DNA from 2 places in the Micrococcus sp. APC 4021 genome. Region 2 is predicted to be linked to the other one. Evidence: riboswitches for the same ligand, from Rfam matches in the RefSeq annotation. Region 2 holds a riboswitch; the other holds the start of a gene.

Region 1 (12,473 bases), on a different contig from region 2:
GGCGCTCCGACGCGCACGGGGGAGATGAGGACCGCGCCCCCGCGGACGGCGGGGACGACGACGGCCCCGCGACGGAGGAGGTCACGGGCGGGGCTGGAGCAGCACCAGGTCGTTGAGCGCGCCGGCCAGCCGCAGCAGCGGCGGGGCGGGGAACGACAGCTGGGGCAGCCCCGGGTGCAGTGCCGCGCACGCGGCGGCCGCGGCCTCCTCGCCCGCGGCGTCCTCGAACGCCGGCCGCAGCACCGCCGCGCCCAGCGGCAGCGTGTCCAGGAGGGAGCGGGGGCCCCGCTCGGCCGGGTCGTACTCGGCGGGCTGCGCCGCCCCGGTCACCGTGCGCACGCGCAGGGGCCGGCCGCCGGCGTCGTCGGCGCCCTGCAGGAAGCGCAGCGCCGCCGCCGCGTAGGGGTGCTCGGGGTGGAACCGGTCGCCGCGCCAGTGCACGGCGGCCTCGCCGTCGCCCCCCAGCCGCACCCACGAGGCCAGGTGGCCGGGCCCGCCCCACGGCCCGGTGTCCGGCCGCGGTGCCGGCGGCACCCACAGCACCCGGGTGATCCCCAGCAGGGCGGCGAACTCGGCGGCCACCTGGCCGGGGGTCCACGCGCCGTTGATCCGCCCGTCCAGCACGGGGTCCGCGGCCACCACGGCCGTCCCCTCGCCGTCGGTCACCCAGGCCCCGCGCGGGGCGCACAGCAGGGGGGTGAGCAGCGGCAGTCCCGCCGCCTCCGCCACGGCCGTCGCGGCCGCGCCGTCGAGCGGCCCGGTCCCGGTCAGTCCCGCGGCGCTGCGCCAGGCGACGGCGGCCAGGCCCTCGGGGCGGCGGACGAAGCTCGGCCCGGTGCGGCCCAGCAGCGGTGAGCCCACGGGCGCGCGCAACAGGTCCACCTCCGGGGGCACCAGCCGCGCCGCCCCGGCGTCGCGCGGGTGGGCGAGCACGGTGACCGGCAGCACGGCGGCGAGCGTCTCGGCCAGGCCCACGACGGCGTCCCGCGTCTCCTCCAGCAGCGTCGGCACCGGGTGGCGGTGGGGCAGGACGAGCCAGGCCCGCTCGGGCGGGTCCTCGGGTCCGGGCACGGGCACGACGAGGTCCCGGCGCTCCCGCGCGTCGGTGGGGGCGGGGTCGACGGCGGCCATGGCGGACGGGCTCCTGGGAAGACGGCGGCGACGCGCGGGCGCGCGGCGAGGGGATGTCCATCGAGCATAGGCGTCTGACAGGAAGCCGCGGCGGTTTGACCTGTGACCCGGAACACGTGCAGAGTGCGGCCATGACCGCGATGTTCTCCGCCCAGGACCATGACGATCTCGACCGGGTCCTCGGCGCGACCGGCGGGATCCCCGACCCCGCCGACCTGCACGCCCTCGCCGACGATGCCGTCGTGCAGGTGCGGCGCTGGCTCGCCGAGTCCCGGGACCACGAGGCCGACTTCGCGGCCCGCCAGCTGGCGGGCGCCCTGAAGGAGTCGGGCGGACTCGACTTCATCGTGCGCTTCGTGGACCACGTGGTCCGCCCCGAGGACCCCGCGATCGCCGCCCGGGCGCTGCGGGAGCTCGCCGGCCGCGCCCCCGGCTTCCTGCCCCCGGCCCTGCGCGCCGTCCTCGGCGTCGGCGGCCGCGCCGCCCCGCTCGTGCCGCGCATCGCCGTCCCCACGGCCCGCCGCGTGCTGCGGCACATGGTCTCCCACCTGATCGTCGACGCGCGGGACCGACAGCTCGGCAAGGCCATCGCGGCCCTGCGCGACGAGGGCACCCGGCTGAACATCAACCTGCTGGGCGAGGCGATCCTCGGCCAGGGCGAGGCGGACCGCCGGCTCGAGGGCATCGCCGCGCTGATCCGCCGCGACGACGTCGACTACGTGTCCGTGAAGGTCTCCGCCGCCACCGCCCCGCACGCGCCCTACGCGTTCGACGAGGCCGTCGCGGACATCACCGAGCGGCTCACCCCGCTGTTCGAGCTCGCCCGGGATCGGGACACCTTCATCAACCTGGATATGGAGGAGTACCGCGACCTCGACCTCACGCTCAACGTGTTCACCGCCCTGCTCGAGCAGCCGGGCCTGCGCGACTACGAGGCCGGCATCGTGCTGCAGGCCTACCTGCCGGACGCGCTCGCGGCCATGGTGCGCCTGCAGGAGTGGGCCGCGCGCCGCGTCGCCGCCGGCGGCGCCCCGGTCAAGGTGCGCGTGGTCAAGGGCGCCAACCTGCCCATGGAGCGGATGCAGGCCTCCCTGACGGGCTGGCCGCTGGCCACGGTGGGCTCGAAGCAGGAGGCGGACACCAACTACAAGCGCGTGCTCAACTACGCGCTCACCCCGGAGCATCTGGCCCACGTGCGCATCGGCGTGGCCGGGCACAACCTCTTCGACGTCGCCCTGGCCCACCGGCTGATCGAGCGCCGCGGGCTCGACCCGGCCGCGGTGGAGTTCGAGATGCTGCTCGGCATGGCCACCGGCCAGGCCGCCGCCGTCCGGGCCGACGTCGGCGCCCTGCTGCTCTACACGCCCGTGGTGCGGCCCGAGGAGTTCGACGTGGCGATCTCCTACCTCGTGCGCCGCCTCGAGGAGGGCGCCTCCCCGGAGAACTTCATGTCCGCCGTGTTCGACCTGGACGCGGACGCGGACCTGTTCGCCCGCGAGGAGGAGCGCTTCCGCGCCTCGCTGCGCCACCTGGACGCGGCCGTGACCCGTCCGAACCGCCTCCAGGACCGGTCCCGCGGGGAGGACGGGCCGACCCCCGCCCCCGTGGACGGCTTCGCCAACACCCCGGACACGGACCCCGCGCTGCCCGGCAACCGGGAGTGGGCCCGCCGGATCCTCGCGGCCGTCCCGGGCTCGGACCTCGGGACGGACACCGTCCGCGCCCACCGCGCCACCACGGCCGACGACGCCCGTGCCGCCATCGCCGCCACCGCCGACCCCGGCGCCCGCTGGGGCGCGCTCACCGGCCACGAGCGCGCCGACGCGCTGGACGCCGTCGGACGGGCCCTGCACGCCGGCCGGGCCCGCCTGCTGGAGGTGGCCGCCGCCGAGACCGGCAAGACCCTGGACCAGGGCGACCCCGAGGTCTCCGAGGCCGTGGACTTCGCGCACTACTACGCGCGCCTGGCCCGCGGCCTGGACGCGGTGGAGGGCGCCCGCGCCGTGCCCGTCCGCCTGACCCTGGTGATCCCGCCGTGGAACTTCCCCGTGGCCATCCCGGTCGGGGGCGTCCTTGCCGCGCTCGGCGCCGGCTCGCCCGTGGTGTTCAAGCCGGCCCCGCAGTCCGAGCGGACGGGCGCGGTCGCGTGGGAGCTGATCGTGGCCGGGCTGCGGGACTCGGGGCTGTTCGACGACGGCGGCCCGCTCGCCGGGCACGACCCCGCGGACCTCGTGCGCCTGGTGACGCTGGCGGACGAGGACGAGGCGGAGGTCGGCGCGGCGCTCGTGACCGACCCGGCCGTCGAGCGGCTCATCCTCACCGGCAGCTGGGACACCGCACGGCTGTTCAAGGGGATGCGCCCCGACCTGCACCTGCTCGCCGAGACCTCCGGCAAGAACGCCGTGATCGTGACCCCGTCCGCGGATCTGGACCTGGCCACGAAGGACGTGGTCCAGTCCGCGTTCGGTCACGCCGGCCAGAAGTGCTCGGCGTCCTCCCTCGTGGTGCTCGTCGGCTCCGTGGGCACCTCCGAGCGCTTCCACCGGCAGCTGCTGGACGCGGCCTCGTCCCTGCACGTGGCGCACCCCGTGGACCCGCGCGCCGAGATGGGCCCCGTGATCGAGGCCCCCGGCGAGAAGCTGCGTCGCGGGCTCACCGAGCTCGGCCCGGGGGAGCGGTGGGCCCTGCGTCCGCGGCAGCTGGACGAGACGGGTCGCCTGTGGAGCCCGGGCATCCGCTCCGGCGTCCGCCCCGGCGCCGACGCCCACCTCACCGAGTACTTCGGCCCCGTGCTGGCCGTGATGACGGCCGAGACGCTCGAGGAGGCGATCGGGATCGTGAACGCCGTGGATTACGGCCTCACCTCCGGGCTGCACTCGCTGGACCGGGAGGAGATCGACGTGTGGCTGCGCGGCGTGCGCGCCGGCAACCTCTACGTGAACCGCGGCATCACCGGGGCCATCGTGCGCCGCCAGCCCTTCGGCGGCTGGAAGCGTTCCGTCGTCGGCCCCACCACGAAGGCCGGCGGGCCGCACTACCTGCATGGCCTCGTGGACTGGGAGGACGCGCCCACGTGGGCCGGGGGAGAGGGACGGCCCGGGGCCGAGGCCGACGGTGCGGGCGCATCCTGGCTCGAGACCGCCCGCGCCCTCGACACCCACGCGTGGACCACCGTGTTCGGGGTGGCCACGGACGTCTCCGCGCTCGAGGCCGAGCGGAACGTGCTGCGTCACGTCCCCACCCCGGTCCTCGTGCGCCGGCACTCGGGGCCCGCCGACCACCTGCTGCGCATCGTCTCCGCCGGCCTGCGCGCCGGGGCGCCCATGACCGTGAGCCTGCGCCCGACCCCCACCGCGGAGGGGCCCGACGCGGACGGGCTCTCGGCCGAGGCCGTGCGCGGCCGGGTGGAGGAGCTGGTCCGGTCCGTCCGCACGGAGGGTGCCGGCACGTCCGCGCCGGTGGACGTCGTCGTCGAGGACGACGCCGCGTTCCACGACCGCGCCCGGCGGCTGGCCCTCATCCCGCCCGCAGCGGAGGGCGGCGGCGACGCACGGATCCGGCTCGTCGCCGACTGGGCCGGCGACCGGGAGGCGGCCGAGGCGGCGCGGAGCGCGCTCCACGCGGCGCTCGGCGACACCCCCGACGTGGCGGTCTACGCTGGCCCCGTGGTGAGCGCCGGCGAGGTGGAGCTGCTGCCGTTCCTGCACGAACAGGCCGTGTCCGTGACCGCCCACCGGTTCGGCACGCCGGACCATCTGACCGAGGGGGTCCTGTGACCCCGAGGAGGAACATCCGATGCATCTGATCCCCCGCACGATCTGGGTCGTCGCCCGCGCGCGTCGCCGCCCGCGCGCCGGACTCTGGGAGCCGACGACGCTGCCGATGCGCGCCCTGCCCACGGACGTGGACATGGCCCTGCACGTCAACAACGGCCAGTACTTCGGGCTGTTCGACCTCGGCCGCTTCGACGCGATGGTCCGCACCGGCCTGTGGGACGAGATCCGCCGTCGCGGCTGGACGCCTGTGGTGCAGGCCGAGCAGATCGCGTTCCGCCGCTCGGTGACCCTGGGGCAGCGGTTCGACGTGGAGACGCGGATGATCGGCCTGGATGAGCGCGCAGTGTGGTTCGAGCAGCGCGTCGTGGTCGACGGCGACGTCGCGGTGCGCGCGTACATCTGCACGCGCCTGCGCAAGAAGGACGGCCGCCCCGTGGAGAACGACGAGGTCCGGGCGATCGCGGCGGCGGCCGGCCACGACCTCGCGGGGGAGCCGACGCTGCCGGAGTGGCTGCACGAGTGGCGGCGCAGCGTGGCCCTGCCGTCGGCCCGGACGCCCCTGCCCCACACGTGGGACCTCGATACAGTGCGGCGAGGATGAACGTTCGAGTGATATGGGGCACGATGGTCGGGTGAACAACAGACTCCTGATCGTCGCGACCCTCTCGCTGGCCGCGCTCGTCGTCGTGCTGGTGGCCGCCATCGGCGGCGGCGCGTGGTGGGTGCTGGCGGTGCTCCTGGTGGCGCTGCTCGTGCTCGCCGTGTGGGACATGACCCAGAAGCGGCACGCGATCCTCCGCAACTACCCCGTGCTCGGCCACATGCGGTATCTGCTGGAGTCGATCCGCCCCGAGATCCAGCAGTACTTCATCGAGCGCAACTTCGACGGCAAGCCGTTCGACCGGGACACCCGCTCGATCGTCTACGCCCGTGCGAAGGGCCTGGACAGCCACAAGGCGTTCGGCACCGAGCGGGACACCTCGGAGATCGGCTACGAGTTCCTGTTGCACTCCACCGCCCCGGTCAACCCGCCGGAGGAGCCCCCCACGGTGCGGATCGGCGGCCCGGACTGCCGCCGGCCCGTGGACATCTCGCTGATGAACATCTCGTCCATGTCCTTCGGCTCCCTCTCCGCCAACGCCGTGATCGCCATGAACAAGGGCGCCGGCCTGGGCGGGTTCATCCACGAGACCGGCGAGGGCGGCCTCACCAAGTACCACCGCGGCAACGGCGCGGACCTGTTCTGGGAGATCGGCTCCGGCTACTTCGGCTGCCGCAACGAGGACGGCACCTTCAGCCCGGAGAAGTTCGCCGAGAAGGCGCTGCTGCCCGAGGTCAAGGGCATCACCATCAAGATCTCCCAGGGCGCGAAGCCCGGCCTGGGCGGCATGCTGCCCAAGGAGAAGATCTCCCCCGAGATCGCCGAGGCCCGTGAGATCCCGATGGACAAGGACTGCCTGTCCCCGGCGTCCCACTCCGCGTTCCGCACCCCGCGCGAGATGGTCAGGTTCATCGAGCAGCTCCGTGAGCTCTCGGACGGCAAGCCGATCGGCATCAAGTTCTGCGTGGGCTCCCGCGTGGACGTGCTGGCCATGACCAAGGCCATCTGGGAGGAGCGGATCGCCCCCGACTTCATCATCGTGGACGGCTCCGAGGGCGGCACCGGCGCCGCCCCGCTCGAGTACTCGGACCGCGTGGGCACCCCGCTGACCGAGGGCCTCATGCTCGTGCACAACGCGCTCGTGGGCACCGGCCTGCGCCACATGATCAAGCTCGGCGCGGCCGGCAAGGTCGCCACCGGTTCGGACATCGTCAAGCGTCTGATCCAGGGCGCGGACTTCACCATGTCCGCCCGCGCGATGATGATGGCCACCGGGTGCATCCAGGCGCAGAAGTGCCACACGAACGAGTGCCCCGTGGGGGTGGCCACGCAGGACCCGCGTCTGATGCGCGCCCTCGACGTGGAGGACAAGGGCAACCGCGTCTTCAACTACCACCGCCTGACCGTGCGCGAGGCCGTGCAGATCATGGCGTCCATGGGCCTGACGCATCCGTCCCAGCTGAACACCCGCATGCTGCGCCGCCGCGTGGACCACCTGAGCACCCGCTCGTACGCGTCCATCTACCACTGGCTGCGCACGGACGAGCTGCTCAACGACCCGCCCGCCGGCTGGGCCATGGACTGGGAGGAGGCGGACGCGGACCACTTCGGCGAGCACGCCCGCGTGGACTACCTCACCGAGCGCGACCCCCAGTGGCGCTCCGAGCTGCTGATCCCGGGCCGCAAGGCGGCCGGCGCCCCCGTGCAGGGCTCCCCCATCTCCGGGACGGGCTCCACGCTCGTCGACGCCCGGCAGACCGAGTCCGTGCCGCTGACGACGTCGCCGATGCCGCGCGTCAGCTCGTTGGGTGAGGGTGAGTCGCTGTCCCCGCACGGCGGCCGTCGTCGGGCCCCGCAGGATCCGGCACCCGCCGCCACCGCCGGCGAGACGCCCACCGACGAGAACGAGGGCCTGCCGGCGGAGGCCGGCGAGCGGCCCGAGCGCCAGGACGGCGAGGAGGTCACCCAGCGGGGGACCACCGGCCGCGTCGAGGGCGAGCACCGCGGCGAGGGCCGCGTCGGCTGACCCACCCCCGCAGTCACCCCCGCTTTCGAGGCGGGAAATCCACCTCACACGACGCCCCCGGGCGCCCATGAGATAGATTTCCCGCCTCGTCGCGTGAGGGGTCGTAGCCTGGGGCCGTGACCCTGCCCGCCCCCGCCGCTCGCCGCCCCTCCGCGGCCCTGCTGTGGGTGCTGCTGGCGGCGATGGGCGCCGGGCCCCTGTTCAACTACGGCGTCTCCGCCTCCTCCACGGTCGTGATGGAGCGGCTCGACGTCACCTCGGGCCAGCTCGGCACCGTGATGACGGTCGTGTTCGCGGCGGCCGCCGTCACCTCGCTCGGCCTCGGCCGGGCCGCCGACCGCCTGTCCGCCCGCGCACAGCTGAGCATCATCTTCGGCGGCACCGCCGCGGCGCTCGTGCTCGGCGCCGTCGCCCCGTCCCTGCCCGTGCTGTACGCGGCGGCCGCCGTGGCGGGCGTCACGCAGGCCATCTCCAACCCCACCACGAACCGGATCATCCGGACCGTGGTGCCGCCGGAGAGGCGCATCGGGTGGGTCGGGGTGAAGCAGTCCGGCGTGCAGGCGGCCCAGCTGGTCGGCGGCCTGTTCTTCCCGGCCGCGTCCCTCGCCCTCGGCTGGACGGGCGCCGCGCTGGGGGCCGCGGTGCTCATCGGGGCGCTCTGGGTGCTCGCCCTGGTCGCCGCCCCGCCGCTGCCCGGGGCGCCGCCGCCGGCCACCGGCCCCGTCGGCGGGCGACGACGGCGGGACACCTCGCCCCTGCCGGCCACGGTCTGGTTCTTCGCGGCGATCGCGTTCCTCACCGGCCTGGGCATGCAGGCCACGAACACCTACCTGCCGCTTTTCGCGGTCGAGACGCTGGGAATGACGCTCGTGGCCGGCGGCGCCGCGGCGGCCGTGTCCGGGGTGGTGGGGGTGCTCTCCCGGATCGGGTGGAGCCGGCGGATGAGCTCCGGAGACCGGCCCACCACCCTGCTGGCCGTGATCTGCCTGGGTGCGGTGGCCGGCGTCGCGGTGTTCCTCGCCGCGGACCTGCTGGACCTGCCGGCCCTGCTGTGGGTGGGCGCCGCGGTGCACGGCCTGACGGTGCTGGGCGCCAACGTGGTGATCAACGCGGGCCTGTTGAGCGAGGTGCCGGCCGAGCGGCTGGGCCGTGCGACCGGGGCGAACTCGATGGGCATGTACGCCGGCTTCGCCCTGGGCCCGCTGCTGATGGGCCTGCTGCGCGACGTCACGGGCGACTACCGGGCCGGCTTCGCGGTCGTCGCGGCCGGGTATCTGCTGGCCCTGGGCGTGGTGCTGCTGTTGCGTCGCCACGTGGGTCGGCGGGGCGCGGCCTGACGCGCAGGGCCAGGACGAGGCCCACCCCGGAGGACCGCGCCTCAGCGACATCACCGCAGTGCAGCCCTGCGGTGATGTCGCAGCGCCGCGGTCGAACGGGCGTACGGCGGAGTGCGGCGCAGTGCGCGGCGGGGCGTGGACGCCTGACACACGACGACGCCCCCGGTCCGTGTGGACCGGGGGCGTCGGAAGCCGTGCGTCAGGCGAAGATCAGAGCTTCGTCACGTTGGCGGCCTGGAGGCCCTTGGGGCCGTCCTGGGTCTCGAACTCGACGCGGTCGTTCTCCTGGAGCTCCTTGAAGCCGTTGCCCTGGATGGCGGAGAAGTGCACGAACACGTCCGCGGAGTTGTCCTCGGGGGCGATGAAGCCGTAGCCCTTCTCAGCGTTGAACCACTTGACAGTACCGACAGCCATGATGGTGTCCTTTCGATGTGCCCCCGCGGTGCGGTGGCGGTGTTGGACCGCGGCCCGGATGTGGGACGCGGGTGAAGCGGCGAGACTGAACCGCTTGCCCAACACTCATCGACGCCGGCGATGCCGGGCTGACGAGCAGTGAAGATGGCGGGATACAGCTTGATCAACTTCAGGCTCCATCATTGCACGGATCTCGCCGACCGGGAACCAGGGGCCCGATTGTTCACCTGGAGTTCGCTCAGAGCGCGCGCAGGCCGTGGAAGAGATTGCGGTGCAGGGCGGCCGGGGGAGCGGCGTCCGTGTGATCCGCGAAGGCCGTCACCTCCAGCAGCACCACCGTGTGGTCGCCCGCCGGGACCTCGGCGTGCACCCGCGTCTCGAGCCAGAGCGAGGAGCCCCCGATCAGCAGGGCGTCGTGCGGGCTGCGGTGCACGTCCAGACCGGCGAAGCGGTCGCCCTCGCGGGAGGCCAGCTGACGGCACAGCGGCGTCTGGTCCGCCGCGAGCAGGGAGACGCCGATCGCCCCGGCCCGGCGCAGGCGCGGCCAGGTGCGGGAGCTGTTCTGTGCGGAGAAGGACACGAGGGCCGGCTCCCAGGAGATGCCCACGCCGAAGGACGAGGACACCATCACCTCGGGGACGTCGTCGGCGAGGCCCGCCAGCGCGACGACCCCGGTGGGGAATGCCGAGAGGCCGGAGCGGAGGTTGCCGAGGGACAGGTCGGTGTCCCACGCGGCGGTGTGGGGTTCGTGGGTCAGGGTCATGGCGCGCGTCCTCTTCCGATGACTGGCGCGGCTCCGCAGACGGCGGGAACGCGGATCGCCCGGATCCGCGGAGGCGCGGTACTTGCCCGTCGGGGTGTCCGAGGGGCCGAATCATCACCTGGAGCACCCCACTACTGCGTGAGAGGGTTGCCGTCCCGCCGGCCAGGGCCGTGAATGACGGGAACTCGTGATTCTGGGGATCAGCCTACGGAGGGGTCCGTGGGGTGGTCAAAGCGCGGCGGTCGCGCGGCGTCATCCGAGCTGCCCGATGTGATGCTTGACACACCGCGCATCGCCAGCCAGGATCAAGCCACTCGAGAGGGGGGCTCGAGACCGCAGCCCGCGGCCCCGCAATCGGTTCTCTGAGAGGGATCGGATCATGCGGATGGATATCGAGAAGAAGCGTGCGGCATTGTCGGCCGCCGTGGTCGTCGCGGCTCTCCTCGGTATCGCCATCTCGGGATGCTCCGCTTCCCCGGGCAGCGTCTCCTCCACCGCGAAGGCATCCACCGCTGCGGCGTCCTCCGTCACCGTGACGTCAGCGGCCCCCTCAGCAACCCGGTCGGCCTCCGCCACCGGTTCGTCCGCGTCGTCACCCGCCGGTGAAGAAGCACTCCCCGCCGCGCTGTTCGAGGAGGACGGGATGACGTTGGTCGAGTACACGCGCCGGCATCCGGATGCGGACCATCTCGACCCGGAGAAGGAGTCCGTCCTGGAGGAGGCGGTCGGGACGGGCACACAGCAGATCACCGTGGACGCCCAACAGGGTGCGGTCCTTCGGGTCATCGTGCTGTGTCCTTCGGATGCCACCGGTGAGACGGAGATCCGGACCTCACGGGGCGGCGGGGGAACGAAGACCTGGATGGCCGGGTCGGAGGCGCTGTGCGGCGGCTGGTCGGCGGCGACTCCCCCCGTGGATGAGGCGGGGCCGATGACGTTCACCGTCACGGTGGACAACGACAAGCCGTTCCGGATGGTGCTGACCGCACCCTCCGCATGAGGCCACCATCACGACGGCGGATGACGGCGCGGGGAGGACTGAGTCGCTCAGCGTCGGTCGCGGCCGCGCAGCGCGTCCAGCTGCCGGCGGTCACGCTTGGTGGGCCGGCCCGCGCCGCGCTCGCGGTACGGCACCGCGAGCAGCTCACGCGGCACGGGCGGCGGGGAGTGGTCCACATACTGCTGCCGGGCCACGGGGGCACCCACCCGCTTGGCGATCAGCCCCGTGACCTCGAGGATCCGCTCGCGTCCGTCCTGGCGCACCCGCACCCGGTTCCCGACGACGACGGGCGTCGCCGCCTTCACGGGCTCGCCGTCGATGCGCACGTGGCCTGCGCGCACGGCCGCCGTGGCCGCCGACCGGGTCTTGTACAGCCGCACGGCCCACAGCCACGCGTCGATGCGGACGCCGCTCACGCCCGCCCCCTCACGCGAAGCGGGCGCGGATCGCGGCGCCGTGCGCGGGCAGGCGCTCGTCCTCGGCCAGCACGCCGATCCCGTCCGCGACCTCCTCGAGCCCGGTCTCCGTGTAGCGGATGCGCTGCTGCAGGCGCAGGAACGTCACGGTGTTCAGACCGGAGGAGTGCCGGGCCGTCCCCGAGGTGGGGAGCACATGGTTGGACCCGGCCGAGTAGTCGCCCAGCGGCACGGGGGCGTACGGGCCCACGAACACGGCGCCAGCGTTGCGGATGCGCCCCACGAGGGCCTCGGGGTCGCGCGTCTGGATCTCGAGGTGTTCGGTGGCGTAGCGGTCGGAGACCTCCACGGCCTGGTCCATGTCCCGCACCAGCAGCACGCCGGACTGGGGGCCGGTGAGGGCCTCGCGGATCTGATCCTCGTGGAACGCCCCGGGCACCTGCGCCTCGATCGCCGCCTGCACGTCCCGGAGCAGGTCCTCGGAATCGGTGATGAGCACGGAGGCGGCCAGCGGGTCGTGCTCGGACTGGCTGATCAGGTCCGCGGCCACCCAGTCGGCGCGGGCGGTGCCGTCCGCGATCACGGCGATCTCGCTCGGCCCGGCCTCGGCGTCCACGCCGATCACGCCCTGCAGGGCGCGCTTCGCGGCGGCCACGTACACGTTGCCGGGCCCCGTCACCAGGTCGACGGGCGCGCAGAGCCACCCGCCGTCGTCGTCCTGGACGCCGTGCGCCAGCATGGCCACGGCCTGGGCGCCGCCGGCCGCGTAGACCTCGTCCACGCCCAGCAGCGCGCACGCGGCGAGCACGGTGGGGTGGGGCAGGCCGCCGTGGTCCCGCTGCGGGGGCGAGGTCACCGCGAGGCTCCCCACGCCGGCGGCCTGCGCGGGCACCACGTTCATCACCACCGAGGAGGGGTACACGGCGCGGCCGCCGGGCACGTACAGGCCCACGCGGCCCACGGGGATCCAGTGGTTCTCCACGACGGCGCCCTCGCCGAGCTCGACCGT
Region 2 (14,720 bases):
TCCTCGGCCTCTCCCTGGGGAAGTCGGCGGTCTATGCGATCGTCCAGCTCATCGACAAGGCCACCCAGGCCCCGCTCGGCGAGCAGACCACCGTCCTCAACCCGGCCCTGGCCGACCGCTGGGCCTTCGACCTGACCTATCAGCTGCTCGGCATCGGGTTCGCGCTCGTGCCGGTGGCCCTCGTGCTGCACCTGATGCACCTGCGCGGCCGGAACCCGTTCCGGGTGCTCGGCCTCGACCTGCGCCGCCCCGGCCGCGACTTGGCCTGGGGCCTGGGCCTGTTCGCGGCCATCGGGCTGGGCACGCTCGGCGTCTACGCCGCCGGCCGGGCCCTGGGGATCACGACGGCGATCGTCGGCTCGGCGCTCGGGGAGAGCTGGTACCAGGTGCCGGTCCTGCTGCTCTCCGCGCTGCGGCACGGACTGCTGGAGGAGGTCATCGTGGGCGCCTGGCTCGTCGACCGCCTCGGGTATCTGCAGCGGCTGCGCGCCGCGGGCCTGGCACGCGATCCGGCGCCGGCCGTGCCGTCGTCGTGGGCGAGCGCCGAGGGGCTGTTCCTGCCGACCCGCGTGGCCGTCGTCGTGCTCGCCCTCGCGCTGCTGCGCGGGGCGTACCACCTGTACCAGGGGATCGGGCCGGGCGTGGGCAACGCCCTGATGGGTGTGGTGTTCGCGCTCGTGTTCCTGCGGGTGCGCCGGGTGATGCCGCTGGTCATCGCGCACACGCTGCTGGACGCCGTCGGGTTCGTCGGCTACCCGCTGCTGGCGCGGGCGGGGCTGCTCGGCTGAGCGGCCCCGCCCCCGCGCTCAGAGCGTGACCTCGCCCTTCGGGGTGCGGAAGGTGACCGAGACGATGCCCGGGGTGCCGGAGGGCGCGACGTACTCGATGTTCACGTCCTGGACCTGGCCGTCCTCGTCGTCGCCGAGCCACTCGGCGAGGCGCTCGGGGGAGCCGGCGATGTTCAGGCGCTCGATGGTGGCCTGCGGCTCGGCCGCCTGCGAGGGGTGCATGTCCTCCTGACCGTCGGCCCAGCGCAGGATGAACGGCAGCTGCGGGTCCGCGAGGGTTCCCTTGACGCCGATCTGCCGCCAGGACAGCTCCCGGCCGTCCGGGAAGCGACGGTTGCCGGGGACGGCCTCACGGCCGAGGCGGCGCTCGAACCGGCCGATGTCCGTGGTGGCCACCGCCCAGCTCATCCAGCCGCCGCCCTGCTCGGTGCGGGCGCGCACGAGCTGGCCGAACGGCGCGCTGAGGGAGGCCGGGTGGTCCAGGGCCTCGACGACCTCCAGATACTGCCTGCCCGCCATGGGGAACAGGGCGTTCTGCGTGCCGAAGCGGGGGTGGACACCGCCCTTGATCCGCTCGATGCCCAGCGTCTCGGCGATGCGGGCGACCGTGGCGTCCAGGCCCTCGGGGCCGGCGGCGTAGGACACGTGGTCCATGCGACAGGTGTGCACTGCGCTGTTCCTCTCCGTTCCCGGGCTGCCCCGGGGGTTGACCTGGTGCGAGTCGCGGGGCGTCGAGCCCTTGACGGGTCGGGCGCCCCGTGCGGAGAGCGTATCCGCGGGTGACACGCGTGACGAAATCGTGGCGGGGCGGCGGGCTACACTCGGAGGCACGGTCACGAGAGTCAGCAACAGGCCCCGGCATGCTGACCGGCAACCCTCCTTCCGCGGTGGGGTGCCCCGGGTGACGACCAGGCCGGCCCCACAACGGACGCCGGCAAGCGCGGGCCGATCCCACGGCCCCTCTCGACGGCGCCGGGTCATCTCCGGCACCTCGACGACGCCGGTTCCCGGATCGGCACGTCGGCCGGCGGGCGGGGCGGCCGGGTCCGGCCCCTGAACCCCTCAGGAGGGTCCGCCATGACCGACCAGACCACCCCGACCCCCGACGCCTGGGGCTTCTCCACCGCGCAGGTCCACGCAGGCGTCGCCGTCGGCCAGCACGCCTTCGGTGCGACCGCCCTGCCGATCTTCCAGACCACCTCGTACGACTTCCCGTCCGCCCAGGTGGCCGCGGACCGGTTCGCGCTCAAGGACCTCGACCCGCTCTACACCCGCATCGGCAACCCGACGCAGGGCCCGGTGGAGGAGAAGATCGCCGCGCTCGAGGGCGGTGTGGGCGCGCTGCTGCTGGCCTCCGGTCAGGCGGCGACGACGTTCGCGATCCTCAACCTCGCCGGCGCCGGCGACCACGTGGTCGCCTCGGCCAGCCTCTACGGCGGCACGCAGAACCTGTTCAAGCACACCCTCGCCAAGGTCGGCGTCGAGACGACGTTCGTGACCGACCCGGACGACCTCGAGTCCTGGCGCGCCGCCGTCCGGCCGAACACCACGGCGTTCTTCGGCGAGACCCTCGGCAACCCGCGCGGGGACGTCCTGGACGTGCGCGCCGTCGCCGACGCCGCCCACGAGGCCGGCGTGCCGCTGATCGTGGACAACACGCTGGCCACCCCGTACCTGCTGCGGCCCATCGAGCACGGCGCCGACGTCGTCACCCACTCCGCCACGAAGTACCTCGGCGGGCACGCCGCGGCCATCGCGGGCGTGATCGTCGACGCCGGCACGTTCGACTACGCGCAGCACGCCGAGCGGTACCCCGGCTTCAACGAGCCGGACGAGTCCTACCACGGCCTCGTCTACGCGCGGGACCTCGGGGTGGGCTCGCCGCTCGGCGCCAACCTGGCCTTCATCCTCAAGGCGCGCGTGCAGCTGCTGCGCGACTACGGCTCGGCCATCTCCCCGTTCAACGCGTTCCTGGTGAACCTCGGCCTGGAGACCCTGTCCCTGCGCATGGAGCGGCAGGTGGCCAACGCGGCCGCGGTGGCGCGCTGGCTGGAGGGTCGCGACGACGCCGAGCACGTGGTCTACGCCGGCCTGGAGTCCAGCCCGTGGCACGAGCGGGCCCAGCGCTACCTGCCGAAGGGCGCGGGCGCGTTCGTCTCCTTCGAGATCGCGGGCGGCCGCGAGGCCGGGGCCGCGTTCGTGGACGGGCTCACCCTGCACCACCACGTGGCCAACATCGGCGACGTCCGCTCGCTCGTGGTGCACCCGGCCTCCACCACCCACTCCCAGCTCACCGACGACGAGCAGCGCGCCGCCGGCGTCACCCCCGGCCTGGTGCGGCTCTCGCTCGGCGTGGAGGACATCGAGGACATCCTCGCCGACCTCGAACGCGGCTTCGCGGCCGCCGCCCGCCGCGGCGACGACGACGCGGGGGAGCGGGCATGACCGCCGTCGCCACGCGTCCGTCGCGCACCGCGCTGCCCCGCGGCGGCCGCCACCGCCTGCGGGTCGGCGAGCTGCACACCGAGACCGGCGGGCTGCTGCCCGACGTCGAGCTGACCTACGAGACCTGGGGCACCCTCGCCGCCGACGGCTCCAACGCCGTGCTCGTGCTGCACGCCCTCACCGGCGACGCGCACGTGGCCGCGCACGAGGAGGACCCGACGCCGGGCTGGTGGGACGCCCTCGTCGGCCCGGGCCGCGCCGTGGACACGGACCGGTGGTTCGTGGTCGCCCCCGCCATGATCGGCGGCTGCCACGGCTCCACCGGGCCCTCGACGCCCGCGCCCGACGGGCGGCCCTGGGGCTCCCGGTTCCCGTTCCTCACGCTGCGGGACGCGGTCGAGGCCGAGCGGCGCCTGGCCGACCACCTCGGGATCGGCGCCTGGCGTGCCGTGATCGGCGGATCGATGGGCGGGGCTCGCGCCCTCGAGTGGGCCGCGACCCACCCCGCGCGCGTCGCCGGGGTGGGCGTGCTGGCCGCCACCGCGGCCTCCTCCGCCGACCAGATCGCGTGGGGGCAGGCGCAGACCGCGGCCATCCGCCTCGACCCGGACTTCCAGGGCGGCGACTACTACCCCGGCCCCGGCCCCGTGGCCGGCCTGGGCATCGCCCGGCGCATCGCCCACACCACCTACCGCACGGCGGGCGAGCTCGGCCAGCGGTTCGGCCGGGAACCGCAGGGCGTCGAGGACCCGTTCGGCGCCGTCGTCGGGGTGCCGGGCGGGCGCGGGCGCTACGCCGTGGAGTCCTACCTGGACCACCAGGCGGCCAAGCTCACCGACCGGTTCGACGCGAACTCCTACCTCGTGGTCACCGAGGCCCTCATGGGCCACGACGTCGGGCGGGGGCGCGGCGGCGTGGCGGCGGCGCTCGCGGACTACCGGGGCCGGGCGTTCGTGGCCGCCGTCGACTCGGACCGGCTCTACCTGCCGGCCGAGTCCGAGGCGCTCGCGGCGGCGCTGCCCGCGCGGCCGCCGGTGCACACGATCGCCTCGCCCATCGGCCACGACGGCTTCCTCACCGAATACGGCCAGGTGGCCGACACGCTCAAGCGCACCCTCGCCCTCTGAGCTTTCGTTCGGGAAACGGCGGCGTGTCGCGGCACTGTCGTTCGGGAAACGGCCACCGGTCCCCGCCGGCCGGGCTCAGGGCTCGACGATGTCCAGCGGCTCGGTGTGGTCCGAGCCCTGCGGCATCGGCGCGCCGAAGAGCGGCTCGGGGACGGGGCGCTTGGCCGTGACGCCGTCGCCGGAGGAGACGCCGCGGAGGCGGCGGACCACCCACGGCGCCAGGTGCGTGCGCACCCATGCGGCGTCCGACGCGCGGGCCGCGCGCCACGTGCGCGGCGCCGGCGGGGAGAGGCGCAGGTGCTCGAGGCCGTGCTCCACGCCGAGGGTGTCCAGCACCATCGCGGCGATCGTGTGGTGGCCGAGCGCAGAGAAGTGCAGGCGGTCCTCGGCCCACATCTCCCGCCGGGCGAGGTCCTTGAGCGACCACATGTCCGGCACCAGCGCGTCGTGCCGCAGCGCGATGGTGCGCACGTTCTCGTTGTAGATCGCCACGGTGCCGCGGATGCGGCCGATGACGGGCGTGCCCTTCACGTCGGTCGCGTTGAACAGCAGCACGGTGGCGCCGTCGGAGGCCAGGCGTTCGACGACGGCGTCCAACCGGACCGCGATCTCGTCCGGGTCCGCGCCGCGCAGGATGTCGTTGCCGCCCGCACACACGCTGATGAGGTCCGGCCGCAGGGCGAGCGCCGGCTCCACCTGGTCCTCGGCGATCTGGTCCAGCAGCTTCCCGCGGACCGCCAGGTTGGCGTAGGCCAGGTCCTCACCGGGCGGCGTCAGGCGGGAGAGCTCCTCCGCCAGGCGGTCGGCCCAGCCGCGGTGGTAGCCGGGGCGGTCCGGGTCCGGGTCGCCGATGCCCTCGGAGAACGAGTCCCCGATGGCGACGTAGCGGCGCCACGGATGGGCGGCGGGGTCGTCGACCGGGGTCGCGTCGGAGGCGTGCGGAGGCTGGGAGGAGGATGGGTTGCCCACGGGTAGGATTCTGCCCGCGTCGCGCGGGAGGGGTCAACCGCCGGGTGGGGTGACCGCGCCGCTCGCTAGGCTGGCGGGCGTGAACGCGAACCCCACCCCCGCCGTCGAGCCCGTCGTCCGCTGGTCCCGCCCCGAGGGCGAGCGCACCGAGGACCTGCTGATCGTCCTGCACGGCTACGGCGCGAACGAGGACGACCTGTTCGGCCTCGTCCCGCACCTGCCCGAGCACTTCACGGTGGCCGCCGTGCGCGCGCCCCTGCCCCTGCAGCCGGGCTCCCACGCCTGGTTCCCGCTCTCCCAGGACCCCGTCACGGGCGAGCTGGGCTCCACCGCCGAGCCGGTCCGCGAGGCCGTCGAGGCCCTGCACGCCTGGGTGCAGGCCGTGCGCGGGGACTTCCGCACCGTCTCCCTGCTGGGCTTTTCGCAGGGCATGGCGATGGCCACGTCGCTGCTGCGCCTGGACCCGGAGGCCTACGCGTGCACCGTGGCGCTGTCCGGCTTCGTGGTGGACCCGGAGCTCACCGAGCCGCGGCTGCGCGAGCTGTTCACCCGCGACGACGACGTCGCCCGCGTCCGACCGAAGGTCTTCTGGGGCCGCGGCCAGGAGGACCCGATCATCTCCGAGCCCCGGGTCGAGGAGACCCACGCCTGGCTGAACGCCCACGTGGACCTCATGAAGATCGTCTACGCCGGGCTCGGCCACGCGATCAACGAGCAGGAGCTGGGCCACGTGAAGGAGTACCTCGCCCACATGGTGCCGCCCCGCGGCTGACGCACCGGACACGCTCGACGACGGCGCCGCGGCCGCCCGACGGGGCGTCGGCTCAGGCCTGCCCGGCCTGGACGACGAACGCCTCGCCGTTGAACTCGACGACGTCCCCGTCGTGCAGCTGGGCGCCGCGGCGCGTCTCCACCGCGCCGTTGACGGTGACGAGCCCGTCGGTGACGACGTCGCGGGCCATGGCCCCGTCCTCCACGAGGGAGGCGAGCTTGAGCGCCTGGCCGAGGCGGATGGACTCGTCACGGATGGGCAGGGGCTGGGCGTCGGGTGCGTTCGTCTCGGTCATGGTGTCCATCATGGCCGGTAGGCTGGACGGGATCGACCGGCGCGCCGCGCCGGAACGGGCCCGCCGCGTCGAAGGCGGCCGGGTGCCGTCGTCGTCGTGATCCCCTCCCGCCCCGCCGATGAGTACGGAAGTGATGCCCCCATGGCTGCCAAGTCCCCGCTGGACAACGTCATCAACCTCGCCAAGCGCCGAGGCTTCGTGTTCCAGGCCGGTGAGATCTACGGCGGTTCGCGCTCCGCGTGGGACTACGGGCCCCTGGGTGTGGAGCTGAAGGAGAACATCAAGGCGGAATGGTGGAAGACCTTCGTGCGCTCCCGCGAGGACATGGTGGGCCTGGACTCCTCCATCATCCTGCCGCGCGCGGTGTGGGAGGCCTCCGGCCACGTCGAGACCTTCACCGACCCGCTCGTGGAGTGCACCCAGTGCCACAGGCGCCACCGCCAGGACCACCTGCTCGAGGCGTTCGAGGCCAAGAAGGGCCGGCCGGCCGAGGGCATGGCCGAGATCGTGTGCCCGGACTGCGGCACCCAGGGCGCCTGGACCGAGCCGCAGCTGTTCTCGGGCCTGGTCAAGACCTACCTCGGCCCCGTGGACAACGAGGAGGGCCTGCACTACATGCGCCCGGAGACGGCGCAGGGCATCTTCGTGAACTTCCTCAACGTGCTGGGCGCGGCCCGGAAGAAGCCGCCGTTCGGCATCGGCCAGATCGGCAAGGCGTTCCGCAACGAGATCACCCCGGGCAACTTCATCTTCCGCACCCGCGAGTTCGAGCAGATGGAGATCGAGTACTTCGTGCCGCCGGCCGAGGCGAAACAGCACTTCGACCGCTGGGTCGAGGACTGCTGGGACTGGTTCATCGACCTCGGCATCGACCCCGCGCACCTGCGGAAGTTCGACGTCCCCGCGGAGGACCGTGCGCACTATTCGGACGGCACCATCGACCTCGAGTACGACTTCGGCTTCACCGGCGGCGACGGCTGGGGCGAGCTGATGGGCATCGCGAACCGCACCGACTACGACCTGGGCCAGCACACGACGCACTCCGGCACGAAGATGCAGTACTTCGACCAGGCCAACAACGAGCACTACACCCCGTACGTGATCGAGCCGTCCTTCGGCCTGACCCGCGCCATGATGGCGTTCCTCGTGGACGCCTACGCCGAGGACGAGGCCCCGAACGCCAAGGGCGGCGTGGACGTGCGCACCGTGCTCAAGCTGGACCCGCGCCTGGCCCCGGTCAAGGCCGCCGTGCTCCCGCTGTCGAAGAAGCCCGAGCTGCAGCCGGCCACCCAGTCCCTCGCGGCGGAGCTGCGCGGCCTGTGGAACATCGAGACGGACGACTCCGGCGCGATCGGCCGTCGCTACCGCCGCCAGGACGAGATCGGCACCCCGTTCTGCATCACCGTCGACTTCGACACCCTCGAGGACCAGGCCGTGACCATCCGCGAGCGGGACACCATGGCCCAGGAGCGCGTGGCGCTGTCCCAGGTGAAGTCCTACCTGCTGGAGCGCCTGGTCAAGTGAGCGGGGACGTGACGGGAGCGGCCGGGGCCGCGGGACACGACGACGGCGGCGCGCTGTTCGACTCCGCCGCGGTCGCCGGCGGGGAGATCGTGCTGCGTCCCTGGCGGCCCGGGGACGACCTGGCCCTGCTCGAGGTGTGGGGTGACCCGGCCAACGCGCAGCAGCACCAGGACCGGGCGATGCTCGCCGAGGACGCGGAACGGCCCTGGCGCCGCGCGCTCGTGGCCGAGGCCGCCGGCGTGCCGGTGGCGGCCGGCGTCGTCTATGCCTCGTCCGTGCACCCGCGGCGGCTGTGGCTGTACGTCGAGACCGCGGCCGCCGAGCGGCGCCGGGGCATCGGCCGGGCGCTCGTGGCGGCCCTGCGGGGGCTCGCCGCGGAGGCGCACGCCGCCGGCGCCATCCCGACGACCGCGCTGAAGGCCCGATTCGCCAAGGACGCCCTGGTGCCCGGCGTGAGCGGTGCCGACCCGCAGACCGACGCCGAGGGCCCGGCCGGCCAGCCGCCCGTGGACACGGAGGCCGTGCGGTCCCAGACCGCCGCACTGGCCGCCGGCACCGAGGCGTTCCTCGTGGCCGAGGGCTTCACCCCCGTGCAGCGCTCCCGCCGCGTCGCGATCGCCCCGGGGGCCATCGGCCTGCCGGACGTGCGCGGGGAGGAGCACCCGGACGGCGTGGTCCTCGAGGAGGCCTCGACCGGCTCCGTCGAGCTGACGCAGGCGGTCACCGCGTTCTATGACGCCGTGCACGCCTGGGACCCGTCGACCCTGAGCGTCGGGGCCGCCCAGCAGCTGCTGCTGGGCCCGGCCACCGGGGCCGCGGGCGCCGTCGTGCTCCGCGACGCGCCGAAGGCCGAGGGCGGGCGCATCCGCGCGTTCGCGGTGTCCTACACCCCGGAGCGCCAGGACGCGCCGGCCGATGTGCTCGTGGGCTGGGATCCGGAGCTGGGGGAGGAGGACGCGCTGCAGGCCGTGGCCGACCTGCTCGCCCTGCTCGTGGCCCAGTACCCCGTGCAGATCGAGGTGGACGAGGCGATGGCCCCGCTGGAGCGGATCGTGGACGGGCTCATCGGCGGCAACGCGGCGCGGACGCTGGTGGACACGTACGTGTTCGTGGACGACGCGCCGGGCGCGTGAACCGGGCGGCCGTAGCGGACCGCCGGCGCACCCGCACCCTGCGGGGCACCGTCCTGGCGGTGGCCCTGCTCAACGGCGCCTACCTGGTGGTCGAGATCATCCTGGCGGTGGGGATCGGCTCGGTGGCCCTCGTGGCGGACTCCGTCGACTTCTTCGAGGACTTCGCCGTCAACCTGCTGATCTTCGTGGCGCTCGGGTGGACGGCGGCCCGGCAGGCGGTCATCGGCAAGGTCATGGCCGGGATCATCGTGCTGCCGGCCGTGGCGGCGCTCGTCATGGCGGCCACGAAGATCGGCGACCCCGAGCCGCCGGCCGCGGGCGTGCTGCTGGGGGCGGCCGTCGGCTCGCTCCTCGTGAACATCGTGTGCGTGGTCCTGCTGGCCCGCGTCCGCGTCGACGGCGGCTCCCTCACCCGGGCGGCCTGGCTCGCGGCGCGCAACGACCTCGTGGCCGGCGTCGTGCTGATCGCCCTGTCCGGGATCACGGTGCTGACGGCGTCGGGCTGGGCGGACATCATCGTGGGCGTGCTTCTCGTGCTGCTCAACGGCTCCGCCGCCAAGGAGATCTGGGAGGCCGCGACCGAGGAGCACCTGGCGGCCCAGGCCCTCGCCGGCGAGGTCGACGACGACTGAGCGGTTCCTACGGGGCGGCGGGCAGCCGGGCGGCGAGCACCGCCCCGACGGCGGCCAGGCCCAGGAACACCGTCAGCGCCGGTGCAAGACCGACGGCGCCGGCCAGCGCCCCGACCGCCGGGCTGAGCCCAACCCCGGCCAGCCGCATGCACCAGCTCGTCACCGCCAGCCCGGTCTGCGGCCGGAGCCCGGGCGCCTCGTCGCCGAGCGCATAGGCCACGGGCACCACCACGGCGCAGCCGAGCCCCGCCAGGGCCAGCCCCGCGAACGCGGCAGGCACGACCACCGGCTCGGGCAGCGGCGCCAGGGCCAGCCCCAGCCCCACGACGACGGCGCCCAGCCCCGCCGTCAGCGCCCCGCGGCGTCCCAGGGCGGCGAGGGTGCGGTCGCCCGCGAGGCGTCCGACGAACTGCGCGCCCAGCAGCGTCGACGCGCCGAGCACCGCCGCGGCCGGATCCAGGCCGCGCTCCGTGATCAGGAACAGGGTGGCCCACGCGTTGCCGAACTCCTCCACGCCGAACCCGGCCATCGCGATCACCACGGCGGGGACGAGCACGGCCACGGCGGCGCGGCGGGGGAGGGCTTGGGCGGCCGGGGCAGGCGGCGTGGACGTCTCCGACGGTGCGGGTGACTGATCCGCGGCGCCGCGGGCGGACGCCGAGTCCACGGGAGCCTCCGCCAGGAACAGGCGCCGGACCCCCAGCAGCACCGCGACGCACACGGCGCCGTTGAGCCCCAGGTGCAGGGCCGCGGGGCCGCCCACGGTGATGACCGCCGAACCGAGCCCGGCACCGGCGGCCGCTCCGAGGCTCCAGCCGGCGTGCATGGTCGTGAGCACGGGCCGGGCCAGCCGGGTCTACACCTGCAGGCCCTGCGCGTTCTGGGCGGTGTCCACGACGGCGTCGAGCACGCCCGAGGCCACGACGAGGCCCGCGAAGACCCACAGCGGCCAGGCCGCGGCCGTGCCCGCACCGTGCCCGGCCCCCGCGCCCGCCCCGGCGATGTCGAGGACGAGACCGGCCGCCGTCGTGAGCAGGGCGATGGCCACGCTGCCGGCGAGCATGACGCGGCGGGCGCCGAACCGGCGCAGGATCGGGGCGGGCAGGGGCCCGGCGAGCGTGCCGCCCACGGCGAGCGCGATGACGAGCAGGCCGAACGCGGCCGGGTCCAGGCCGAACGCGGCCTTGGCCTCCGGGTAGTGCGGGATGAGCGCGCCGAGCAGGGCGCCGTTCGTCGCGAAGGCGGCGGTGACGGCCCAGCGCGCGCGACGGGCTCGGGCGACGCCGTCGTCGGCGGTCGGGAGGTGCGGCGGGGCCTCGCTCATGCATCCCAGCCGAGCAGGCGCCAGACCTCCGCCCAGCCGGCGAAGATCTTCGCGTTGTACTCGACCCCGAGCTGGTTGGGGTTGGCGAACAGGACCCAGTCGGCGGCGGCGACGGCGTCGTCGGCGGCGAGCTTCTCCGCGACCTCCTCGGCGGACCCGGCATAGGTCGGGCCGGAGCGGGCGGCGCCGCCCTCGAGCATGCCGGAGGAGTCGCGCGAAGCCCGCTCCCGGCCGAAGTACAGCTCGTCCTCCCGGTCCTGGATGACGAACGCGGAGCGCGTGACCGCCGTGCGGCCCGGGCCCGTGTGGCCGGCCGCGGCGAAGGCCTCCCGGTAGCGGGCGATCTGGTCGGCCTGCTGCACGTGGAAGGGTCGGCCGTCGTCCTGCAGGAGCAGGGTGGAGGAGAGCATGTTGTAGCCATCCCGCCCCGCCTCGACCGCCGACGGCGTGGACCCCGACCCCCACCAGATGCGGTCCGCGAGCCCGGGGGAGTGCGGCCCGATCCGCAGCGGCTGCGAGCTGTGCGCCCAGCCGGAGGTGAGGTCCGGCGTTGCGATGCCCTCGCCGCGCACGGCCGAGAGGAACCGGCGTCCGCGCTCTCGGGTCACGTCGGCCCAGGTCTGCCCCTCGTCGAGGGCGTAGCCGAACTGCGCCTGGCCGTCGAGGGCGGCCTCGGGTGAGCCGCGGGAGACGCCGAGCTCGAGCCGGCCGCCGGAGATGAGGTCCGTGGTGGCCGCGGCCTCGGCCATGTACAGGGGGTTCTCATAGCGCATGTCGGGCTTGTGGCGTTGGTGCGACCGGCTCTGCCGTTTACAGGTACCGGCAGACCTGGTCCGCGCTGCACGAGTCGGGGTCGGGCTGCGCGGCGTCGCGTCTGAGCTCGGTGATGGTGTCGCGCAGCGCGGCGAGCTGGGCGATCTGCTGCTCGATCTCGGCGAGGCGTGCGTCGAGGAGGTCGCGCACGTGCTCGCAGGGAGCAGCGCCGTCGTCGCGGATGTCGAGGATCTGGCGGATCTGGGCGAGGGTGAGGCCCGCGGCCTGGCCGCGGTGGACGAAGTCGATCCGGGCGGCCGTCTCGGGCGCGTAGTCGCGGTATCCGGACGGCGTGCGCTCGGCCGGCGGCAGCAGGCCCTGCTCCTCGTAGAACCGCAGCGTCTTCGCCGTCGTTCCCGCCCGCTCGGCGAGTTCCCCGATGCGCATCGCAGGCCCCCTCTTCTTTCGGCAGAAGTCCTCTTGACCTTCCCCTGCACTGGAAGGTCCAGTATGGCTGAGACAGACCGGAAGACCAAGTGTTGACAGGAGCTGCGATGCCCACGAAGTACGACCTCGCCATCATCGGATCGGGCGGTGGTGCGTTCGCCGCCGCGATCCGCGCGACCACGCTCGGCAAGTCGGTGGTGATGATCGAGCGCGGGACGCTGGGCGGCACCTGCGTGAACACCGGCTGCGTGCCGTCGAAGGCCCTGATCGCCGCGGCCGACGCACGGCACTCCGCGGCCGACGCCGCCGACCGGTTCCCGGGGATCGCGACGACGGCGGGGCCGGTGGACATGCCCGCCCTGATCGCCGGGAAGCAGGCGCTGGTCGAGTCGCTGCGGGGCGAGAAGTACGCCGACGTCGCCGACTCCTACGGGTGGGCCGTCCGCCGCGGCGACGCCGCGTTCGCCGGCACCCCCGACGCTCCGGTCCTCCAGGTCGCCGGGGACGACGGCAGCACCGAGACGATCGAGGCCGGGCACTTCCTGGTGGCGACCGGCTCTCGGCCGTGGGCCCCGCCGATCGACGGCCTGGACGAGACCGGGTACCTGACCTCGACCACGGCGATGGAGCTGACCGAACTCCCTGAGTCCCTGCTCGTGCTCGGCGGCGGCTACGTCGCCCTGGAGCAGGCGCAGCTGTTCGCCCGGCTCGGCTCCCAGGTCACCGTGCTGGTCCGGTCCCGGCTCGCGTCGAAGGAGGAGCCGGAGGTGTCCAGGACGCTGGAGGAGGTGTTCGCCGACGAGGGCATCCGGGTGGTCCGCCGCGCGCTGCCGACGCGGGTGTCCCGCGACGCCGCGACCGGGCAGGCCGTCGTCACCGCGGACGTCGCCGGGGGGCGGGAGGAGTTCCGCGCCGACCAGGTGCTCGTCGCCCTCGGACGACGACCGGTCACCGACGGGCTCGGCCTCGACAGGGTCGGGGTCGAGACCGGGGACCTCGGCGAGGTGGTCGTCTCCGACCGGATGCAGTCCTCCCACCCGCGGATCTGGGCCGCGGGCGACGTGACCGGCCACCCCGAGTTCGTCTACGTCGCCGCCCACCACGGCACCCTCGTCGCCGAGAACGCGTTCGCCGACGCCGACCGGGCCGTGGACTACGCCCGACTGCCGAGGGTGACGTTCACCGGCCCGGCGATCGGCGCGGTCGGGATGACCGAGAAGGACGTCGTCGCCGCCGGGATCCGCTGCGACTGCCGCGTCCTGCCGCTGCACCACGTGCCCCGCGCACTGGTCAACCGCGACACCCGCGGCTTCGTCAAGATCGTCGTGGACGCCGACACCGGGAAGATTCTCGGCATCACCGCCGTCGCCAAGGACGCCGGCGAGCTCGCCGCCGCCGGGGTCCACGTGCTCGGCAAGACGGTCGCCGAGGTCGCCGACGCCTGGGCCCCCTACCTGACCATGGCCGAGGGCATCCGGATCGCCGCCAAGGCCTTCACCACCGATCCGTCGCTCCTGTCGTGCTGCGCGTGAACGCGCACGCAGACAATCGGGGGGAACGCTCAGCTGGGAGAGGAACAGACGATGAGCGGCGATAAGGACCACGACTCGCATCGCGCGGGCGTGCTTGTCGGTGCTGGGACGGGCTTGCTCCTGTTGGCATGCTGCGCGCTTCCGCTGCTGATCTGCTGCGGCCTGCCTCTCCTCGCCGCGGGCGGAGCCCTCGCAGGTATCGGAGGTTTCCTCGGCAACCCTTGGCTCATCGGTGCCGGGATCGCAGTCGGGGTGGCCGTCACAGCGGCGATCGTCCTCCGGCGACTGCGGCGGCACCGACGTCGCTCGACCGGCTGCTGCGGCAATCGTTCGACTACTGACCGGGGTCAGTAGTTCGAGTGGCTCCAGTCATCGTCGCCAGTTCGGCCACGTCGGCATCCCGCGACCCTTCCAGGTCTCCACGAGGCCAGCAACCCAGCGGACGGACGCGAAGACCCCGTAGCCGGCCGCCGCGAGGCCCGCGGCGATCACGAGCCAGCGCCCGATCCCGAGCCACACGCTACCGTCCACGTCCAGCGCCCACTGAGCGCCTGTGATGAGCCCAGCGATGCCCATCCAGAGCCCGGCGACGACCACCACCACCGGCAGGAGTGCGAGGCACATCGCGGCGGCGGCCGACCAGAGCTGACGGGCCTCCAGCTTCGCCGTGGCAGCGATGATCCGCTCGGCGCGCTCGTTCGATGCGTCGAGGTTTGCCGCGATCGTGGCAGACGCCTCCCCGGCGACCTGTTCGACGGCCTTCACGACTCGCTCCTCGGTGCGCTTTTCGATCCGCTGCACCGCGCCGCCGACCTGGCTGACGAGCTTCTGGTTCGCCGCGGCCTGCGCCTTGAGCCCCTCAATCGCCGATGCCGTAGCCGCGTGATTCCTCTGCGCCTCCGCGACCAAGCTCTGCGACGCGGCGTTCAAGCTCTCGCCGTTGAGACTCTGCGCGAACTCGCCGAGCGTGCTCGCGATC

The links. Region 2 has a riboswitch for S-adenosylmethionine ahead of QL983_RS05845 (PLP-dependent transferase). Riboswitches for the same ligand answer to the same signal wherever they lie in the genome.
Region 1: another riboswitch for S-adenosylmethionine. It lies ahead of QL983_RS02760 (flavin reductase family protein); the one in region 2 lies ahead of QL983_RS05845 (PLP-dependent transferase).

What each region holds. Positions count from the first base shown of each region.
Region 1 covers NZ_JASDCZ010000016.1:479-12,951, reverse strand. The annotation lists gene QL983_RS02795 (AI-2E family transporter) at 1-116, shown strand, start outside; gene QL983_RS02790 (agmatine deiminase family protein) at 82-1,131, opposite strand; gene QL983_RS02785 (bifunctional proline dehydrogenase/L-glutamate gamma-semialdehyde dehydrogenase) at 1,263-4,907, shown strand; gene QL983_RS02780 (acyl-CoA thioesterase) at 4,927-5,508, shown strand; gene QL983_RS02775 (FMN-binding glutamate synthase family protein) at 5,522-7,534, shown strand; gene QL983_RS02770 (MFS transporter) at 7,651-8,871, shown strand; gene QL983_RS02765 (cold-shock protein) at 9,082-9,285, opposite strand; gene QL983_RS02760 (flavin reductase family protein) at 9,524-10,048, opposite strand; SAM riboswitch class IV at 10,122-10,241, opposite strand; gene QL983_RS02755 (hypothetical protein) at 10,434-11,048, shown strand; gene QL983_RS02750 (RNA-binding S4 domain-containing protein) at 11,096-11,464, opposite strand; gene hisD (histidinol dehydrogenase) at 11,475-12,473, opposite strand, start outside.
Region 2 covers NZ_JASDCZ010000045.1:2,076-16,795, reverse strand. The annotation lists gene QL983_RS05855 (CPBP family intramembrane glutamic endopeptidase) at 1-788, shown strand, start outside; gene QL983_RS05850 (VOC family protein) at 807-1,442, opposite strand; SAM riboswitch class IV at 1,620-1,735, shown strand; gene QL983_RS05845 (PLP-dependent transferase) at 1,866-3,233, shown strand; gene QL983_RS05840 (homoserine O-acetyltransferase) at 3,230-4,360, shown strand; gene QL983_RS05835 (SGNH/GDSL hydrolase family protein) at 4,436-5,329, opposite strand; gene QL983_RS05830 (phospholipase) at 5,409-6,101, shown strand; gene QL983_RS05825 (RNA-binding S4 domain-containing protein) at 6,154-6,396, opposite strand; gene QL983_RS05820 (glycine--tRNA ligase) at 6,538-7,920, shown strand; gene QL983_RS05815 (GNAT family N-acetyltransferase) at 7,917-9,053, shown strand; gene QL983_RS05810 (cation transporter) at 9,050-9,685, shown strand; gene QL983_RS05805 (MFS transporter) at 9,693-10,523, opposite strand; gene QL983_RS05800 (hypothetical protein) at 10,542-11,009, opposite strand; gene QL983_RS05795 (LLM class flavin-dependent oxidoreductase) at 11,006-11,782, opposite strand; gene QL983_RS05790 (heavy metal-responsive transcriptional regulator) at 11,820-12,209, opposite strand; gene merA (mercury(II) reductase) at 12,317-13,741, shown strand; gene QL983_RS05780 (hypothetical protein) at 14,111-14,650, opposite strand; gene QL983_RS05775 (relaxase/mobilization nuclease domain-containing protein) at 14,601-14,720, opposite strand, start outside.